Linked DNA regions of Tautonia rosea. The protein of the gene in region 1 interacts with the protein of each later gene in a pairwise test. Links are inferred from orthologs where the notes say so. Each region holds a gene or a part of one and is shown on either strand. Other genes may lie near its edges.

The links.
Region 2: the proteins of rplI (region 1) and lon interact in binary tests that used the Escherichia coli proteins (3 or more experiments, as listed by UniProt). The link is inferred for Tautonia rosea from one-to-one orthologs.

The regions. Positions count from the first base shown.
Region 1 is NZ_JABBYO010000003.1:317,321-320,358, reverse strand. The notes cover bases 268-2,986. They hold rplI (50S ribosomal protein L9), read right to left. Parts: upstream 2,089-2,986; coding sequence 1,447-2,088; downstream 268-1,446. Other genes in these bases: rpsF (30S ribosomal protein S6), read right to left, coding at 2,896-2,986; HG800_RS06675 (single-stranded DNA-binding protein), read right to left, coding at 2,184-2,720; dnaB (replicative DNA helicase), read right to left, coding at 268-1,164. Also shown: more of dnaB, read right to left, coding at 1-267; more of rpsF, read right to left, coding at 2,987-3,038.
Region 2 is NZ_JABBYO010000002.1:467,087-470,523, reverse strand. The notes cover bases 228-3,345. They hold lon (endopeptidase La), read right to left. Parts: upstream 2,985-3,345; coding sequence 471-2,984; downstream 228-470. Other genes in these bases: HG800_RS04720 (hypothetical protein), read right to left, coding at 3,084-3,345; HG800_RS04730 (hypothetical protein), read right to left, coding at 228-441. Outside these bases: more of HG800_RS04730, read right to left, coding at 1-227; more of HG800_RS04720, read right to left, coding at 3,346-3,407; HG800_RS04715 (metalloprotease), read right to left, coding at 3,404-3,437.

The DNA.
Region 1 (3,038 bases):
CGAAAGGGCGACGACGGGGACGTTCAGCTCTCGGGCGAGCGTCTTGAGACGGCGGCTGATCTTGGCAATCTGCTCCTGTCGGCTGTCGCGCCCTTCGCCCGAGTCGGGCTCGATCAGCTGGATGTAGTCGACCATGATCAGGCCGAGGTCCTGGCTGGTCTTGGCCTGGCGAAGCTTGATCCGGCGGGCGTTGGCCGTGATCTGGAGCATGTTGCGGGTAGGGGTGTCGTCGATCAGGACGGGAGCACCGGCCCGGAGTTCGTCATAGGCTCGGCCGAGCATGGTCATGTCACGCTGGTTGAGGCCCTGGCCGGTGCGGAGCTTGTGGCCATCGACCTTGGCCCGGGCGCCGAGCATTCGGTCGGCGATCTCCAGCTTGCCCATTTCGAGCGAGACGAAGAGGACGGCCTTGTTCTGGGTCAGGGCAACGTTCTCACAGATATTCAAAGCAATGGCCGTTTTACCCATACTCGGGCGGGCGGCGAGGATGATGAGCTGAGAGCCCTGGAAACCAGTCGTAATGTCGTCGAGGTCGAGCAGGCCGCTGGCGGTTCCGGTGATCGGGTGCCGCGACTCGGACCGCAAGGCGATCCGGTCCATGGCCTCGGTGACGATGTCCTGCAGGTCGACGGTCTCGCCGGTGGCCTGCTCCTCGGCGATCCGGAAGACCTGGCGTTCGGCGTTCTGGAGCACCTCGTCGGCCGACTTGATGCTGTCGTAGCTATCCTTGAGGATCTCGTGGGCGCCGCCGATGAGCTGGCGGAGGACCGACTTTTCTCGGACGATGACCGCGTAGTGCAGGGCGTTGGCGGCGTGGGGAACGCTGTTGATGATCGAACCAATCAGCTCGTCGCCGCCGAGGCGATCGTATTGTTCGCGGCGCTGGAGTTCCTCGGCGAGGAGCAGGGTATCGACGGGTCGACCGAGGTCGTACAGTTCGCGGATGACGGTGTAGAGCGTCTGATGGGCATCGCGGTAGAAGTCCTCGGGCCGGAGTAGCGGCACGACATCGTGGAGGACTTCGTTGTCGAGCAAGATGGAGCCGAGCACGCCACGCTCGGCTTCAAGGTTCTGAGGGGGCAGACGGTCGTCGGGCGGAGCCGACGACGTGGCTGCGTTTCGGGAATGATGACCGTTGCCGTGACCATTGGCGTAGGGGGACATCAGCAGGCAGCTCCGACCGATCGCGGGCGGCGAATGGCCGGGCCGACCCCTCGCGGATCAAGCCAAGAGCGGGCGATCGCCGCAGGGCCGAATCCATGGCTCTGTCGAAACGTAAGGGAGGCTGCGGTTCGGCCGGCCGTCAACCAGTATTCTTGATCGGCCGGATCAGGGGACCAACACGAAGGAAAAGGGGCGTCCCAGACCCAGGACTGGTCCACTGACGCCCTTGTGATCGTTACGATCCTGCCTGGAGCAATGATTCTGCCAGGGCAAACACAGGGGTCAGGCCCCTGCCTCGTCCCCTTCGACGTGGGTCGGGACCACCCAGAGCTTGACCTCGCCGGTGATCTCCATCCCCAGATGGATCGGGATGCTGTAGAAGCCGAGTTCCTTCAGCGGGCCCTCGATTCGGACGTTCTCGGCATCGATCTGGACCCCATCGGTCGCCAGGGCGGCGGCAATCTGCTGGGCGTTGACCGAGCCGTAGAGGTGGCCTTCCTCGTTGGCGTTGGCCTCGATGGTGATCGAGCGCTGGGAGAGTTGAGCAGCAAGGTTCTGAAGGTCGGAACGCTTGGCCTCTTCCAGGGCCTTGAGCCGGGAGCGGTGTTTCTCAACAATCCGCAGGTTGTGCGGGGTAGCGAAGGTCGCAAGCCCCTGCGGAAGCAGGAAGTTGCGCGCGTAACCCGGGCGTACCTTGACCAGATCGCCGGGCTCCCCGAGCTTGGCGACCTTGTTGGTCAAGAGGACGTGCATGTAACCGTTTTTCGGGCGGGTCGGGTGATTATGCCGGCGTTCCCACCCCGGGCGTCGCGTTGCGCCGAGGATCGCCTGAGCCGCCTGACTTTGCGACTGGGTGTGAGATTTGGCTCGGGCGGCCTTGGCGGCGGCCTTGGCCTGCTTGGTCTTGCTGGGGGTCTTGGCCATGATGTCGCGTCCTCGTCTCGTCGGGCGGCGCGAGCCCTGCGCCGTCGGCGGGTCGGGCCGTGCAATCGCCTTGCGGTTGCGTGGTATGGGTCGGGTTAGAACGGAATATCCTCGTCGCCTTGTTCGTCGTGGCTGGGGGCCGGCCGGCGAGGAGGAGGAGCGTACGGTCGGGGGCCGGAGCCGTTGGAGGCCCCTCGGGGCTCGCTGCTGTCGGGAGCGGCCCGACGGGGCTCTCGAGCCGGAGGATCATCGTACTCGACATCATTCCGGGAAGGAGCGCTACCGGTTTCGTCACCGCGGCGGCTATCGAGGAACTGGACGCGATCGGCCTCGACCTTGATCTTGGTCCGTCGCTCGCCACTGTTCCGATCTTCCCAGGAATCCATTTTCAGGAAGCCGTCGACGTGGATCTGGCTGCCTTTCTTGAGGTACTGGCAGCAGTTTTCGGCCTGACGGTTCCAGACGGTGATGTCGATGTACAGGGTCTCCTCGCGGCGATCCCCGTCTTTGGTATTGTAAACGCGGCTGGTGGCCAGTCGAAGGTCGCTGACCGGAGCCCCACTGGGGGTGTATCGCAGCTCGGGGTCATGGGTCAGGCGTCCGATCAAGAACACCTTGTTGAAGTCGGCCATCGAGACGAACCTCCCCGGCTCCGGACCGGTGGGTCACGGCGGATTGCGGACGGAACACGGACACACAACACTAAACGGTTGTCACCTTGAAAGAACCGTACCACATGGACCCACCGGACACAAGCCGAGAAGTCGAATCAGGATGGGCAACCCGACGGCGAGCGAGCGAAACCGATCAATCGCGATCACGGTCTCGGTCGCGGTCGCGATCACGTCCTCGTCGTTCCCCTCGGTCGCGACGGTCGCGGCGATCTTCATCTTCGGGCGGTGCACTTTCGTCGGTCGGTGTGAAGGACATGGCCTGCGTCACCAGGTGAT
Region 2 (3,437 bases), on another replicon or contig:
GACACCATCAGCCACTTCCTCAGCCAGATCGTTCCGGCGAGGATGAAGGTATCCATCGAACAGGTTGACCAGGGGAACCCTTGTATCGAAGCCAGGGACAAACAAGGTCGAACCCAGGCCGCTCGACCGGGCCGGGACCACGTCTACCGGACGTGGTCGCTGAGCCTCCAGCAGTTCCCAGACGCCATGGGCATGGCAGAACCAGCGCTCCAGGCTCCTCGTCCAGGGCACCGAGGGTTCCCAGGCTACCCCTCCTACCTCGTACTGCAAGAGTTCCAGGCCGCGGCCGACCGACTCGGGCCAGAACTCACGTGGACTGATCCGGTTGCTGGCAAACCAGCAGCGATAGCCCCGTGTCCGAACCAGCCAGTCCGTCACGGCTCCCAGGCGACCCGGAAAGCTCGGCTCGACGCAGAGCAGGCACAGCGGGTCCTGGGCCATCGCGCGGATCCTTCAACGAGTTGATCGGCTCAGCGTGCTGCGCGTCGCGAAGGGCCGGTCCCTTTCGACCGGGATGAGACCGATGATTTCGAGGCCCCAGACTTCTTCCCGGTCGACTTCGGTACCGGCTCCGCAAACAAGGCGTTCACCACGTCGTCGAGCGATTCGACGCTCTGGAAGGTCAAATCGCTGCGCACTTCTTCAGACAGATCCACCAGATCTTTCTCATTATATCGAGGAATCAAGACTGTCTTGATTCCCGCTCGACGCGCCCCAAGCACCTTTTCCTTGACACCACCGACAGGCAAGACCCGTCCGGTCAGGGTCAACTCGCCGGTCATTGCCAGGTCACGACGAATGGGCTCATCACGAAAGAGACTGATCAGCGCCGCCGCAATCGCCACACCGGCCGAAGGGCCATCTTTTGGCACAGCTCCGGCAGGAACATGAATGTGAACATCTGTTTTTGCAAAACGAGCCGGATCGATTCCCAGCGACGTTGTGTGAGACTTCAAGTAGCTCATGGCCGCGTGCGCGCTTTCCTTCATTGATTCGCCAAGCAAGCCGGTCAGGGTGAACGAGCCTTTGCCTGGCATCCCGCTCGCCTCAATGAACAGGATCTCGCCTCCCGTCGGGGTCCAGGCCAGGCCGGTGGCGACACCAGGCACCCCGGTTCGCGCGGCGACCTCGCGGAAGTGCTTTGGCGGGCCGAGGTAGGTCGGCACGTCATCAGCGCCGACATTTGCACTGACCTTCAAGCCCTCGGCTCGCTTGCGGGCCACCTTTCGGCAGATTGCGGCCACCTCGCGTTCCAGGTTCCGCAGACCTGCTTCTCGCGTGTAGTCGGCAATGACACGGCGGATGGCATCATCACCAATCGCCAGTTGTTTTGAGGTCAACCCGTGGTTTTCAAGTTGCTTGGGAATCAGGAACCGCTGCGCGATGAGGATCTTTTCTTCCTCGGCATAGCCCGGAAGTTCCAGCACTTCCATGCGGTCGAGCAAGGGGCCGGGAATGGTCTCCAGCATGTTTGCCGTGGCAATGAACATGATTCGCGACAGATCGAAGTCAATGTCGAGGTAGTTGTCGCGGAACGTCGAGTTTTGTTCCGGGTCCAGCACTTCGAGCAGAGCGGCCGACGGATCTCCCCGGAAATCGGCACCCAGCTTATCGACCTCGTCCAGCATGAACACTGGATTATTCGTTCCCGCCTTGCGCAACCCCTGAATGATCCGACCCGGCATCGCGGCGACATAAGTGCGCCGATGCCCCCGGATCTCGGCCTCGTCGTGCACGCCGCCGAGACTGATCCGCACGAACTCCCGGCCCATCGCTCGGGCGATCGACCGGCCGAGGCTCGTCTTCCCCGTCCCCGGAGGACCGACGAAGCAGAGGATCGGCCCTTTCATGTCCTTCTTCAGCTTCCGAACAGCGAGGTATTCAAGAATTCGTTCCTTGATCTTTTCCAGGTCGAAGTGATCTTCGTCAAGCACGGTTCGGGCGTGCTTCAGGTCAAGGTGATCCTTGCTCGCCTTCGCCCAGGGAAGGCTTGCGAGCCAATCAACATAGGTGCGCACGATCGAGTATTCGGCCGAGCTGGGGTGCATTCCGGCCAGGCGGTCGATCTCGCGTCGGGCCTCGGCGCGGGCCTCGGGCGGCAGCTTCGCGCGGCGGATCTTCCGTTCCAGCTCGCGGGCCTCAGCGGCCTCGGGCTCCATCTCGCCGAGTTCTTCTTGAATCGCCTTCAGTTGCTGGCGGAGGAAGTGCTCGCGCTGCGCTCTTGTGATCTCCGAGCCGACCTGAGCCTGAATCTTGGTCGACAGTTCCATCACGTTCAGGTGCCGCGTGAGATATTGCCCCAGGAGCATCAGGCGTGACTTCACGTCCAGCTCAGACAGCATCTCCAGCTTTTCTTCGACCGAGAAAGGCAAGCTGGAGCCGAGCAGGTCGGCCAGTCGCGCCGGGTCTCGGGTGTTCATGGCCGCGACCTGAAGCTCCTCGGGAATGTTGTCGCTCAGGCGGTTGAACAGACCGTTGACCAGATGGACCAGGGCGTCGAGTTCTTCCCCTTCCTCGACCGCTTCCTCCAGCGGTTCGACCTGCCCCACCAGATACGGCTCGGTCCGGTCGATTTCAGACAATCGGGCGCGGCCGAGTCCCTGGCAGACGATCCGGGTCGAGCCATCAGGGAACTTCAGCATCTTCAGGATCGACCCGACGCAGATCGTGTCGTACAGGTCGTCGAGCGTCGGTTCCTCGACGTCCGGTGAGCGCTGGGTCGCCAGACCAATCAGGCGGTCGCCGGTCGAGCCGTGCACATCGTCGATCAGCTTCATTCCGGCCGGGCGATTGACAACCAGTGGCACCACGGTTTGCGGGAACACGACATCGGCGCGCAGTGGCAAGATCGGCAGCCGGTTCGGCAACGGCGGCCCCTGCTCCTCCAGTTCCGAAAGGACCAGATCACGGCCCTGAGAGGACGATTCCTCAAGACTCGGCGTGGGCTCGGCTTTGGCGGTCGACTTCGACTTGCGTTTGCTCATCGTCGCAATACTTTCACGTTCGGCGCGCCAAAATCGGGGCGCAGGCTCAAGACGCTTGATTCTCGAATAATTGGCCCGCGATTGGAAGGGCGCGACGATTCAGCGAAGGTGTTCAATCAGGAAATTCCGGGCTCGCTGCCGCAGTGCCGGGCCGATCGTTGGAGAAAACCAGAGCCGGGGCGTCCCTCCCGGCCCGAATGTCCCCACGATCCTCCCCCGCGGCACTCCCCCGGCCTGATCCCGGAAGAAACCCGCAATGCCCGGCACCTTCGACCTCGGAACCTTCCCCGTCACCTCGACCCGATCCCCCGGTCCCAGCCGGATGACGAAATCGCCCCCGCCAAGCCGCCCAGATCGCACCAACCAGGCGATGGCCGCCACGCCCCCGACGACCGCCAGCATCCACCCCATCGATTCCGTCACCGGCCTCGCTTCCACCAGTCGCCCCGGTCC